3 regions of the Flavobacterium sp. 38-13 genome follow, and region 2 is predicted to be linked to each of the others. Evidence: riboswitches for the same ligand, from Rfam matches in the RefSeq annotation. Region 2 holds a riboswitch; each other region holds the start of a gene.

Region 1 (4,768 bases), on a different contig from region 2:
TTTTACTATTCATTATTTCTTGTCCTAACTGGTTGTAAATAAAAATCCGGACTTCTTCATAAGATTCCGGAATAACCAGATTGACAACAGAATTAGCCGGGTTTGGATATACTAAAAATGAGTTTTCAGAAAAAACAGGAGTATCTAAAGCATTAGCTAATGCCCTGCTAAAATCAGGAATTCCATAACCAAATTGATTGTTGGGCGTATTATATAAATGGGCCGACTGTTTAATTAGCTGTATAATTTCCACATTTGTTTTATCTGGAAAAGCCTGCCATAAACAAGCTACCATACCTGAAATTATAGGCGACGAAAAAGAGGTTCCGTTAGCAGTAACAATATTTCCGAATGTATCAGAAACCACAGCCTGTTGCCCTTGTGCCATTATATCGGGTTTAACCCTGCCATCAAATGAAGGCCCGATAGAACTGAAACCGGCATAACTACTATCCGGCGCTACAGCACCTACAGCCAGCGCATTAACCGCATCCGCCGGAGCCGAAATATTAGGATTAGCCCCTGCTCCTGAATTGCCTGCCGAAACAACACAAATCATTCCCTTTGAAAAAGCAATATCTGCACCACGTGAAATAAAGGCTGTTGTGCCATTCATGTCAGCATATTCATAACTATAACCCGGGTTGTTATATATGAAATATCCCAGCGAAGTATTAATGATATCAACACCAAGGCTGTCTGCCATTTCAGCAGCTTCAACCCAATACGATTCCTCAACCGGATTTTCATCCGAAATATCTTCTGTTATAAAAAGATAATAGGAAGCATCCGGCCCGGTTCCAACTAATTGATTTTCAACATAACCGCCCATAGTCGCAAGTACTAAGGTACCGTGTGTTCCACCTGTATAAAAATTCGTATTTCTGTTTACAAAATCGTAACCACCTAAAATTTTATTATTGGTAATAAGTCGTTGGAAAGGTTGGGCAGTATTTACATTGGGAAAACCGGCATCCATAACAGCGATTATTTTTCCGTTTCCGGTAAAATCCTGCTGGTGTAGCTGATTGCCTTTTAGCATCTGAATCTGGTTGGCCGATGTTCCATATCCGAAACTTACCTGAGTTTCTAAATTTTTATTCCCATTTGCCAATTGCGACTGACGCATGGCACGGCCCGCAGTATTCAAAGTTGGATTGGCAAACTGGATATGGTCGACAAAAGTGAGGATTTCGAGGTTTTGAATGGCTTCTACCGTACCCCTGATATGCAATGCATTCATCCATTTTGATTTGGCCTTGACTGTAATTCCTGCCGAAGCCGTCACCTGATTAATATACGATACGGAAATAGGGACATCCTTTTCGTCTAATGCAATATTCTGTCTTGTTCTTCTGTCAAGTGCCCGCTGCGAAAGCATCTCCAGCGGGTTTGCCATGTAGTGGGCGGCATCGGGCTTATCTGTAAAATAAACCCAGGCATCTTCCTGAGCCACAACCCAGAAACCTGACAACAAGACTATTAAAAAAGTAATTTTTTTCATAAGTTATTGAATTGGCTGTCCAAACTTAAACAAATTACCGCTATCGTCAATAATATAAAATTCCCGCATTCCCCAAGGCTGGTTTTTAAGTGCTATCTTATCTCCAAGAATTTTTTTATACCGTTCAAAAACAGCTTCAATATCATTTACCCGAATGTAGCAGCTTGAATTTTCCGGAACTATTTTTTCATTGCATTTCCAAAGGTGTATTTCATTATCATCCCATAAAAAAATTAAAAGGTCTTCATATTCACCAACTAATTTACCGCCTAAAATTTCCTGATAAAATTGTTTGGATTTTTCAAAGTCTAAAGAAGGTAGCTGGGGAATAATTTGGGTTATTTTTGAATTCAAACCAATATTTTTTAGATATGAATGTCAAATTTACGAAAATGAAATTTTATAAAACACTTTAAAGCTGACTATTTAAAGCCTTTTACATCTAATTCAACACATTGAAAATCAATTAAATATAAAATATTTTATTTTTTATTAGGTTTTTAAAAAATTTATACTCTAAATTTGCAACCAAGTTCTTTAAAAGATTATTCTTATCCAGAAAGACCGAGGGAATTGACCCTATGACGTCTTGGCAACCTGTCCTTTTGAGGATAAGGTGCCACATTCAACCCTTGCTTTGGCAGGGAAAGATAAGCTTAGAAAATAGTACATAATAACTCGAGATATTATTTGCTCTTCTGACTTATCGGAGGAGCATTTTTATTTTATGCCCTTTCCGATATCTGGTTTCGAATATTTTTTTAAAAGCGAAAAAATATTAAATCTTAAAAACGAATCAAGATGAAAGAGCAAACTCAAATTTTAAACTACATTCCGGTTGATAAACTAACAGGTTCCATTTCGGTACCAATTTACCAGACTTCTACTTTTGTTCAGGATGCTCCAGGCGTTCACAAAGGTTTCGACTATGCCAGAAGCAATAATCCTACACGAAAAGTTCTTGAAGACCTGATAGCCAAACTGGAGAACGGAGCCAACGGTTATGCTTTTTCCAGCGGATTAGCTGCGATAGATGCAGTAGTGAAATTACTATCGGCCGGAGACGAAATCATAGCCGTAGACGATATTTACGGAGGTGCTTTCCGCCTATTTACCCATGTGTATGAAAAATTCGGGATACAGGTAACGTATGTTGATGCAACCGATGCAAAGAACGTTGCTGATGCCATCAGTGACAAGACTGCCCTGATATGGATTGAATCTCCGACCAATCCAACATTAAAGATTTCAGATTTGCGTGCCATTGGAAAAATTGCAAAAGAAAACAACATCCTGTTCTGCGTAGACAATACCTTTGCCTCTCCTATCGCTCAAAAACCAATTGATTTTGGTGCCGACTTAATTGTTCACAGTGCTACAAAATATATTTCAGGGCACAGTGACCTAATAGCCGGTCTGGTCATTACTGCTACGGAAGAATTAGGCGCTAAAATTAAATTCATCCAAAATGCTTCCGGTGCTATTTTAGGGCCGTTTGACAGCTGGCTGGTTATTCGCGGTATTGAAACCCTTAATTTAAGAATCAGGCAGCATGCTGAAAATGCACAAAAAATTGCCGAATTCCTGACTACTGAAAAACTGGTCCGTAATGTTTATTATCCGGGCTTGAAAACCCACCGCAATCATGAAATTGCCAAAAGTCAGCAGAAATATTTTGGAGGTGTTGTGACTTTTGATTTGGTTATTGACGATAAGGAACTGGCTTCAAGAATTGTATCGGGAACGAAATTATTCCAATTGGCTGAAAGTCTGGGTGGTGTGAAAAGCCTGTGTTGCCTTCCATGTGAAATGACCCATAAATCAATTCCTGCTGAAAAAAGATACCAGTCTGGCGTGACGGACAGCCTAATCCGACTTTCTGTAGGTTTGGAAGATGCCGATGATTTAATTGCCGACATAAAACAGGCATTGGAAAATGCTGTGAAGGAAAATGCTACTGTTGAATTCCATAAAAATTAATTGCACAAACAATGTCAAGAAAAAAATTAAATATAGGATTATTTGGATTCGGATGTGTGGGTTTCGGATTGTATGAAGTTTTGCAGAAAACACCGGGGTTAAAAGCAGACATTAGAAAAATCTGTGTCAAGGATAAAAACAAACCACGCGAAATCGGGGCTGAGAACTTTACTTTCGACAGAAATGATATTTTCAATGACCCGGAAATCAACGTTATCGTTGAACTTATTGATGATGCAGACGCGGCTTATGAAATCGTTACAACCGCTTTAAAAAGTGGAAAGGCAGTAGTTTCTGCCAACAAAAAAATGATTGCAGAGCATTTTGAAGAATTATTGGAATTGCAACGAAAACACAAGGTACCCTTACTTTATGAAGCTGCCTGTTGTGCCAGCATGCCTATTATCAGGAATCTGGAAGAATATTATGATAATGACCTTTTAGAGTCTATTCAAGGCATCGTGAACGGTTCAACCAATTACATACTGACCAAAACTTTTAAGGAAAATCTGTCTTATGAAGAAGCTTTAAAAGAAGCCCAGGAAAAAGGATTTGCAGAAAGCAACCCTATTTTAGATACCGGCGGTTTTGATGCCAAATACAAACTGTTGATTCTTTTGGCTCATTCTTTCGGATATATTGCCAGACCTGAAAATCTCCTGAATATCGGGATTGATAATATTGGCGGCTTGGAATTGAAATATGCCCGTGAAAAAGGATTAAAAATCAAATTAGTTGCGCAGGCTTTTAAAAATACGGACGGAAACATTACTGCTTTCGTTATTCCGAAATTTGTGGATTCTGCAGACCGTCTGTTTAATGTTGATGATGTTTTTAATGGTGTGATTACTAAAACCAGTTTTGCAGACGAACAGTTTTTTGTGGGCAAAGGTGCCGGAGCACATCCAACGGCTTCGGCCGTATTGAGTGACATTTCTGCCTTGAGTTATGATTACCAGTACGAATATAAAAAAATTGCGCAGCAGGAAGATTACAGCCTGTCTGACGACGTTAATCTGAAAGTTTTCCTAAGGCACCAGATAGAAGATGCGGTTACTTTAAAGAAACATTTTTCTGCTATAGACGAATCCTATCTGAATCATGAATCCGGTTATATTACAGGTACTATTTCTTTGGAAAAACTAAGAAATATCCATTTTGATGAGAGTATCGACAAGTCTTTTGTGCTGTTGGATATTGCTTAATTGCTGTTTAGTTTTGTTCGTTATATATTTTGTTCAAAAAAACCCGACAAGTGATTGTCGGGTTTTTATTTTTATGATA
Region 2 (4,768 bases):
TTTACCATCACCAAGTGGTGCCAATGCTTCTAAAAGTTTTTTACAAAAACTGGAAGAATGGGAAGCTATTTTGGAAGCACTGAAATAATTTTAGTAAATTAGATTCCTTAGAATTATCCTTAATAAACAAAACAAAATATGTCAAACATCGACTTAATCATAGAAGAAAGGCCACGTGATATCGGGGACTTTCTGGTAGGCAGACTATTACCTTTCCGTAAAAAAAGAATGGTAGGGCCATTTATTTTTATTGACCATATGGGGCCAACAAAAATGGGACCGGATCATTATATGGATGTAGGCCAGCATCCGCACATTGGATTGGCAACATTGACTTTCTTGCTCGAAGGCGAAGTCATGCATAAGGATAGTATTGGCACTGTACAGAAAATAGCTCCTGGTTCAGTGAACTGGATGATTGCCGGAAATGGTGTAACCCACACCGAAAGAACTCCCGAAGAATTAAGACACGGAAAAGAGTATATGATGCATGGTTACCAAATATGGGTAGCACTGCCAAAAGACAAAGAAGATATGGAGCCGGAATTTCACCATTTTGACAGGAACGATCTGCCACGATGGAAAGACGAAACGGCAGAATTTACATTAGTGGCAGGAAAAGGATACGGTAAGGAATCACCGGTTCCGGTACATTCTGATCTGTTTATGGTCGAAATCAAAACCCAGGATGAATATCTTCTCCATACAGAAGGACAGCTTTTTGGGGAAATTGGAATCTGTGTCGTTGAAGGCGCTGTTCAGGCCTGTGATAATCATGTTGAAAAAGGAAATATGTTAGTGTCAAAATTGGACAATGCCTGTTCCATGACGCTCAAACCAGATACCCATATTATTCTTTTTGGTGGCCAACCGCTTCCTGAAGAGCGATTTATCTATTGGAATTTTGTGTCTTCCAGCAATGAAAAAATTGAAGCGGCGAAAGAACGTTGGAGAAAAAAAGAATTTCCGAAGGTAAAAGACGATAACAGCTATGTCGTCATGCCGGAAGTTTAATTCAAATAAAACAAACCAAAAAGCCTCTCTGTTGAATTGATAACAGAGAGGCTTTGTTTTTACAGATAATTTAATTGCGCGGAAGATTATTAAATATTTGTAAAAAACACACTTAAGGTAAATATAATTTAAAAATAGACCTATATTTGCATCCGTTATCACGAATCTCATAAAGAGATAGCAACCTGCAACAACAAGCAAGGTGCTAAAACGATAAGCCAAATCCTTTGGAAAAAATGTTGCCATTCCACACTTTTTTCGGTTTGCTTTTCGTCGTGAGCTTTATTAATTTTTAAGCAATCGATGATGAAACATCTTATTAAAACTAAAGGTTCTATTGTAGCCTTATTGCCCTTTTTCGTTTTTATTTTTACATTCCTTGGTGCCGGAATCCTACTCAATGACTTTTATGCTTTGCCGTCTCCAATAGCAGTAACTTTTGGGATAATTACAGCCTTTTTACTTTTTAGAGAATCTATTGAGGCAAAAGTTGACACGCTGATAAAAGGCTGTGGAAATAATCAAATCATCACAATGTGCCTTATTTATCTGCTGTCCGGAGCTTTTGCTGTCGTTACCCAGGCAATGGGAGCTGTAGATACAGTTGTAAATTTAGGAATCAGTACAATAGACACGGAGTATTTCCCATTAGGCATCTTTTTAATAGCCTCATTTTTATCAACTGCCACAGGAACTTCTGTCGGATCTATAGTAGCCTTAGGACCAATTGCCATTAGCCTGGCAGACAAAAGCGGTGCTTCCATGCCTTTAATTGCCGGATCGTTACTGGGCGGTTCAATGTTGGGAGACAACTTGGCTATTATATCAGATACCACAATTGCTGCCACACAATCGCTTGGATGTGAAATGCGCGATAAATTTAAAGTCAATCTCTTTATAGCGTTACCGGCATCTATTATCACAATACTATTACTTTTCTATCTGGGAATTAATTCAGAAATAAGTCCGGTAACTATTGAAAAAGAAAGCTACGAACTGATTACAATAGTACCTTATATTCTTGTAATCGGTTTGGCAGTTTCAGGCTTAAATGTTTTTATAACCTTATTGATTGGGATATTGGTCGCAGGAATTATCGGTTTTTTTCAAAATGATTTCACTGTACTGAGTTTTTTACAGAAAAACTATGAAGGCTTTTTAAGTATGACCGATATATTTCTATTATCAATGCTAACGGGTGGACTGGCCGCTTTAGTTGAAAAAGCGGGAGGTATAGATTATGTTCTGCAAAAGATAAAGTCAAAAATTAAGAGCAAAAAATCAGCGCAAATGGGAATAGGTACTTTGGTTAGTGTTACCAACCTGGCTATTGCCAATAACACTGTTTCTATTGTAATTACCGGAGCCATTGCCAAAGAGATTAGTGATGAATATGAACTGAGTCCTAAAAAAACAGCAGCTATTCTCGATATTTTTTGCTGTATAGTGCAAGGAATTCTTCCGTATGGGGCACAAGTACTGCTGATTTTAAATTTTGCCAAGGGACGATTGAATGTGATTGACCTGATTTCAAATGCATGGTATGTTTATATATTGCTGATTTTTACGCTAATTGCGATTTATAGCAAAACATGGAACAAAAGGATAGATAAATTCCTGAAAGTTTAAAGGCTTGTCTTACAGTATTGCGATTGAATTCTTATATTTGTCACTCAACAAAGACAAACTAAATATATTTTATAATGAAATTACTAGAAGGAAAAACAGCGATCATTACAGGTGCCAGCCGAGGAATTGGTAGAGGAATTGCAGAAGTTTTTGCAAAGCACGGTGCAAATGTGGCATTCACTTATAGTTCATCTGCTGAAGCGGCTAAAGTTTTGGAAGATGAATTGATAGCGCTTGGCGTAAAAGCTAAAGGATATCAGTCTAATGCTGCTGATTTTAATGAAGCGCAAAAACTAGTAGATGATGTAATCGCAACTTTTGGAACTATTGATATTTTGATTAACAATGCAGGAATTACAAAAGATAACCTGCTGATGCGTATTTCAGAAGAAGATTTCGATAAAGTAATTGAAGTGAATCTGAAGTCTGTTTTCAACATGACAAAAGCTGTTCAGAAAATTATGCTTAAAAACCGTGCAGGTTCTATTATAAACATGAGTTCAGTAGTAGGAGTGAAGGGTAATGCCGGACAAACCAACTATGCGGCTTCAAAAGCCGGAGTTATCGGATTTACAAAATCAGTTGCTTTAGAGCTTGGTTCAAGAAATATCCGTTGTAATGCAATTGCTCCAGGTTTTATTGAAACTGAAATGACAGGAAAACTAAACGAAGATGTTGTTCAGGGCTGGAGAGACGCTATTCCGTTAAAACGCGGCGGAACACCTGAAGATGTCGCAAATGCTTGTCTTTTCTTAGCTTCTGATATGAGTGGCTATATTACAGGACAGGTTATGAATGTTGATGGTGGAATGCTAACTTAATAAAAGCTTTTAAGCAAAAGACAAATTAAATCAATACTTTCTTCTAAGGTGTAAAGTCCTAATCTTTTGATTTTACACCTTAGATTTTATATGAAGTTTAAATGAAAGATAGCTTTGGTATAGGGATAATTGGTGCTATTATAGTAGTTCTTGGAGTGATATTCATTGTAGCACGTCTTGAAATAGGCTTTATTACAGGGCAAATAATGGTTTATTATGGTTTGTTGTTGATAGCTTTGGCAATACTGATTTTTATAGTGAGAAAAAACAAGAAGAAATGATTTTTCTTGATATGAATCCAAAATCCCTTCAGATATTAAATTAATATAAAAAATGACGACAAACACCATTCTATTACTTTTACTTTCAATACTAATAGCAGGAGGTTTGTCTTTTTTCCAATACTTTTTCAGGTCTAAAAATAAGTCGAAAACCCAACTGCTTTTAGCCTTTTTACGTTTCTTTTCTATTTTTGGCATCTTACTCTTGCTAATCAATCCCAAAATTACAACCAGTACTCTTGAAATAGTAAAAACGCCATTACCTGTTGTTGTTGATAATTCCAGTTCTATAACAGAATTAAAAGCAAACGAAACGGCTTTGGATATCCATAAAAAACTGGTTTCTGATTCAAGACTACAGGAAAAATTTGATATTCAGTCGTATCAGTTTTCTAATGAATTTGAACTATCTGATAGTTTTAATTTTAAGGGAACGCAGACCAATCTGGATGAAGTTGCCAAGAACCTGAAAAGCATTAATAAAAACACGGCTTTCCCGACCGTCATCCTAACTGATGGAAACCAGACTTCAGGGAATGATTATGTTTATAGCTTTAATCCAAATAATAGGGTATTTCCTGTAATTCTGGGAGATACGACTACTTTTCTGGATTTGAAAATCAGCCAGCTCAATGTCAATAAATATGCATTTCATAAGAACAAATTTCCAGTAGAAGTATTTCTTCAATATTCCGGAAACAAAAGTATTGCCGCCGATTTTAGTATTTCACAAGGAGGAGCTGTTTTGACAAAACAAAGCGTTTCTTTTACGCCTTCAAAGAAAACAGCCGTACTAAACGTTTTATTACCGGCAGATAAAATAGGCGTTCAGGTTTTTAAGGCATCGATAACTTCTAAAGAGGCTGAAAAAAACACCTATAATAATCACAAGAATTTTGCTGTTGAAGTCATTGATCAAAAGTCTGAAGTTGCCTTAATTACTGCAATAAATCATCCTGATATTGGCGCTTTAAAACGTTCAATAGAAACTAATCAACAGCGTAAAGTAACGATAGTCAATCC
Region 3 (4,768 bases), on a different contig from region 2:
TACGATTCAGGTTACGGATCTGAATGGTAGAGTTGTAAAAACTTTTACTACAGATAATGTTTATGAAACCCAGATTAATATTACTGACCTAACTGCAGGAATGTACTTTCTTAATGTTCAGACAGATTCTGGATCAGGATCTTTTAAGGTTGTAAAGTATTAAATATTAATGGATTATATTTGTTGAAACTCCTGTCTTTAAGGCAGGAGTTTTTTGTTTGAAAATAAAATAAATGTTAAATTTTTATTTTTTGCATTGTCAATTCAAAAATAGTTCTGAAGTTTGTACCATCAAAAAGAAATAAAAATGAGAACTATTATTTGTCATACGTACTGCAAGATGTGGAAAATTTCCGCGGGAGGTACTATTGCCAAATTTTAAGTTTTTTAAAATATATAGCAAAAAAGCCTCTGTTGAATTACAGGGGCTTTTTTTTTGAAAATAATTCTTTGAGAAAATAAAATAAATGAACACGATGACAACGATTATTTGTAAAAAACACATGTGGATGTATTGCCACCTTAAATTCCATTGCCAAAAGCGAACGACGTAATCTCTTTATATATTCAAGTGTTGAAGTCCTTTTGGTAAACCGTCCAAAAGGACTTTTTTGTTTTAAGTCTCAATTATAAATCTCAAAAAAAAATAAAAATATGAAAGCAATAAATGTATTAGGATACTCAAGAAATAATGAGCAATTCGTAGTGAAAACACAAAATTCTGATGTCAGAATAAGCAGGAATGAAAAATTTCCGGAACTGGAAGGTCCAAGCCCGTTCGAATATATCCTTGCAGGATTCGCAGGATGTGTCAATGCGGTGAGCCAGCAGGTAGCTGCAGAATTAGGCATCAACCTAAAGTCGTTACAGGTAGAAATAACCGGAGTTATAAGTCAGGAAGAAAGAGTAGGCTTCAGCAAAATCGAAATCGTGCTAAAGCCAACAACAGATACTTCGCTTCAGGTACTCCAGAAGTGGTTAAAATTAGTACAGCAAAAAAGTCCGGTTTATGACAACCTGGTCAATTCAACACCGGTCGAGCTGATTTTATACAAAGAATATAATTATGCAGCATAAGGCATAAATCGCATTTGTTTAGTTTGTTTTATTTGTTTGTTTGTTGAAAGACTGCTTTTGATTGCCAGTCAAAAGCAGTTCTTTTAATCAAAAATCTTCAGAACCATGTCAGTTAAAAAAATAAATATCATTCTCTTTGGAATAGAAGAGACAGGGAGTTCCCTCATAACTGAGGTGCTTTCCAATCAGGAATCACTTCTTGAAAATAACAATCTTGATTTGAGATTGCCCGTAATAACCAATTCCACCGTAGCCTTCTTTGAAAAACCAACAGTAAGAAATTCCTGGGAAGCCAATTTTATCCAATTTGCAGTTCCTTTCAAAATAGCAGATATAATTAATTTCGTTCAGGAAAACGAACTCGAAAATCTTATTGCTGTCGATACCTCAAATACAGAAGACATCCTTCCTGATTATTTCGACCTGCTCCAGAATGATTTTGATATCATTAGTGCTAATCCATTGGTGCAGGCATTTTCGGCAGATTTCAAAATGGCATTAAACAATAGTATTAAAAAAACGGAAAAAGATTTTGTCTTCGTAAACCCAAATGAGAAGCATCTTTCCCCAAAACTGCTTGAACAAATCCTAAAGATGGCGGCCAAACAAAATTTTAGGATAGCGGTATAATTTCTGCAAACTATTGCAAAAACCAAACATATTGCATTACTTTGCAGTGTTCTTAAAAATATTGATTGTTATCACGAAAGGCGGAGGGATTAGACCCGATGAAGCCTTAGCAACCCTTTAAGCTTTAAAGAAGGTGCTACATTCTACCATATTATTGGATAGATAACACACGAAAAATCTACTTTTTTTCTCCCTTTTCCTGACAACATATCGATACTTTTTTTCAACCATTCATGGCCTGGGATTGTTTTTTCTATGCCATCGATTTTTGAAAAATACATTAGGACTTTTAGATTCATCAGAATCTTGAATAATTTAATAATAGTAAAAAATGTCAGGCATACAAAAAGCTATCAAAGAAAGAATTCTCATCCTTGACGGAGCAATGGGAACCATGCTCCAGCGGTATAATTTTTCGGAAGAAGATTTCCGTGGTGAAAGATTCAAAGAATTTCCATATCCGCTGAAAGGGAATAACGACCTCCTTTCATTAACCCAGCCAAAAGCAATACAGGAAGTCCACCGTCAATATTTTGAAGCCGGAGCAGATATTGTAGAAACCAATACTTTTTCGGGAACGACTATAGGTATGGCTGACTATCATCTCGAAGAACTGGTTTATGAGCTAAACTTTGAATCGGCGAGACTGGCCAGAGAAATAGCAGATGAGTTTACGGCAAAAAATCTGGATAAACCACGTTTCGTGGCGGGTTCTATAGGACCCACTAACAGAACGGCAAGCATGTCTCCGGATGTAAATGACCCTGGTTTTCGTGCCGTGACCTTTGATGAATTGCGCATTGCCTATAAACAGCAGGTCGAAGCCCTGATTGATGGAGGTTCCGATATTCTGCTAGTAGAAACCATATTTGATACCCTGAATGCAAAAGCAGCGCTGTTTGCCATCGAAGAAGTCAAAGAAGAAAGAAATATAGATATTCCGGTCATGGTTTCCGGCACGATAACAGATGCTTCAGGAAGAACACTCTCCGGTCAGACTGTAGAAGCATTCCTGATTTCCATTTCTCACATTCCGCTATTGAGCGTAGGATTTAATTGTGCTTTAGGAGCAGACCAGTTAAAACCTTATTTACAACGACTTTCGCACAATACCACATTCAATGTTTCGGCACATCCCAATGCAGGTTTGCCCAATGCTTTTGGGCAATATGACCAGACACCGGAAGATATGCAGGTTTTGATCCGGGAATATCTCGAAGATAATCTCATTAACATAATTGGAGGATGTTGCGGAACAACCCCGGAACATATCCGCCTGATTGCAGAAGTAGCAAAAGAATATTCACCCAGAATTGTAGAACCGGTTTAGACTGTAGAAAAGAATAAGAAAATGGCAGATGTCGATTGTAAAAAATACTTAAGATTATCAGGTCTTGAACCTTTAATCATAACACCCGAAAGCATTTTTGTAAACGTAGGAGAACGTACGAATGTTACCGGTTCCCGAAAATTTTTACGCCTGATAAAAGAAGAAAAATACGAAGAAGCACTGGATATTGCCAGGGCTCAGGTAGAAGGAGGCGCGCAGATTATTGACATTAATATGGATGAGGGAATGCTTGACGGTGTTCGCGCCATGACAATTTTCCTGAATCTGATCGCTTCTGAACCAGATATTTCCCGCGTTCCGGTAATGATTGACAGTTCAAAATGGGAAATTATCGAAGCAGGACTAAAAGTAGCCCAGGGGAAAAGTGTTGTCAACTCTATCAGTCTAAAAGAAGGAGAAGAGAATTTTATCCGCCAGGCAAAACTGATAAAAAAATATGGTGCAGCAGTCATTGTTATGGCTTTTGACGAGATAGGACAGGCAGATACCTATGAAAGAAGGATAGAAATCTGTAAGCGTTCGTATGATGTTTTGGTAAACAAGGTAGATTTTCCGGCAGAAGACATCATTTTTGACCCGAATATTTTTCCCGTTGCAACCGGAATGGAAGAACACCGCCGGAATGCAGTAGATTTCTTCAGGGCTACCAAATGGATTAAGGAAAATCTTCCCTATGCAAGTGTCAGCGGTGGTGTGAGCAATGTTTCATTCTCATTCCGCGGTAACGACAGGGTACGTGAAGCAATGCATTCGGCGTTTTTGTACCATGCTGTCAATCACGGTATGACTATGGGAATCGTAAATCCGGAAATGTTGGAAATCTATGATCAGATTCCCAAAGATTTGCTGGAATATGTTGAAGATGTCTTGCTTGACAGGAGAGATGATGCCACAGAAAGACTTTTGGCATTTGCAGAAAATATAAAAGGAGATACAAAAGAAGTTTCAGAAAAGCAGTCACAGGAATGGCGTTCGCTTCCACTTCAGGAAAGATTGACACACGCTTTGGTGAGAGGAGTTGATGAATTTATTGATGCTGATATTGAAGAAGCCAGACAATTGGCTACAAAGCCTATTGAAGTCATAGAAATCAATTTAATGACAGGAATGAATGTAGTAGGAGATTTATTCGGAAGCGGGAAAATGTTTTTGCCGCAAGTAGTAAAATCAGCACGTGTCATGAAAAAGGCGGTTGCTTATCTGTTGCCGTATATTGAAGCAGAAAAAGACGGAAGTTCCAGTTCAGCCGGAAAGGTTTTGATGGCAACCGTAAAAGGTGATGTTCATGACATAGGGAAAAACATAGTGGCGGTGGTTTTGGCTTGTAATAACTATGAAATCATTGACCTTGGTGTCATGGTACCGCCCGAGAAAATTATTCAGACAGCCATTGAGGAAAAAGTCGATATAATAGGACTAAGCGGATTAATCACACCTTCTCTGGATGAAATGGTTTATCTGGCAAAACAGATGGACAGGCAGAATGTCAAAATTCCTATAATGATTGGTGGAGCAACCACTTCAAGAGCCCATACAGCCGTAAAGATTGCTCCGGAATATAGGGAAACAGTCGTTCATGTCAACGATGCTTCGCGAGCTGTTACTGTAGCCGGAAATCTCATAAATAAGAACACCAATCAGGAATATTTCAAGAGCCTGCGTATGGAATATGATGAGCTTCGCGAAGGTTACCTAAGTCGAAGCCGTGAT

The links. Region 2 has a riboswitch for S-adenosylmethionine ahead of BGO88_RS01245 (Na+/H+ antiporter NhaC family protein). Riboswitches for the same ligand answer to the same signal wherever they lie in the genome.
Region 1: it holds a riboswitch for S-adenosylmethionine, as region 2 does, so the genes downstream of both, BGO88_RS04620 (trans-sulfuration enzyme family protein) here and BGO88_RS01245 (Na+/H+ antiporter NhaC family protein) in region 2, are expected to answer to the same signal.
Region 3: it holds a riboswitch for S-adenosylmethionine, as region 2 does, so the genes downstream of both, BGO88_RS10790 (homocysteine S-methyltransferase family protein) here and BGO88_RS01245 (Na+/H+ antiporter NhaC family protein) in region 2, are expected to answer to the same signal.

What each region holds. Positions count from the first base shown of each region.
Region 1 covers NZ_MKVG01000007.1:364,705-369,472, forward strand. The annotation lists gene BGO88_RS04610 (S8 family serine peptidase) at 1-1,504, opposite strand, end outside; gene BGO88_RS04615 (bleomycin resistance protein) at 1,508-1,858, opposite strand; SAM riboswitch class I at 2,053-2,161, shown strand; gene BGO88_RS04620 (trans-sulfuration enzyme family protein) at 2,306-3,484, shown strand; gene BGO88_RS04625 (homoserine dehydrogenase) at 3,496-4,689, shown strand.
Region 2 covers NZ_MKVG01000004.1:48,504-53,271, forward strand. The annotation lists gene BGO88_RS01235 (DNA-deoxyinosine glycosylase) at 1-88, shown strand, start outside; gene BGO88_RS01240 (pirin family protein) at 139-1,014, shown strand; SAM-I-IV-variant riboswitch at 1,165-1,261, shown strand; gene BGO88_RS01245 (Na+/H+ antiporter NhaC family protein) at 1,318-2,643, shown strand; gene fabG (3-oxoacyl-[acyl-carrier-protein] reductase) at 2,718-3,464, shown strand; gene BGO88_RS01255 (hypothetical protein) at 3,798-4,768, shown strand, end outside.
Region 3 covers NZ_MKVG01000016.1:49,732-54,499, reverse strand. The annotation lists gene BGO88_RS10805 (T9SS-dependent choice-of-anchor J family protein) at 1-163, shown strand, start outside; gene BGO88_RS10800 (OsmC family protein) at 655-1,077, shown strand; gene BGO88_RS10795 (hypothetical protein) at 1,183-1,707, shown strand; SAM riboswitch class I at 1,773-1,876, shown strand; gene BGO88_RS10790 (homocysteine S-methyltransferase family protein) at 2,039-3,037, shown strand; gene metH (methionine synthase) at 3,059-4,768, shown strand, end outside.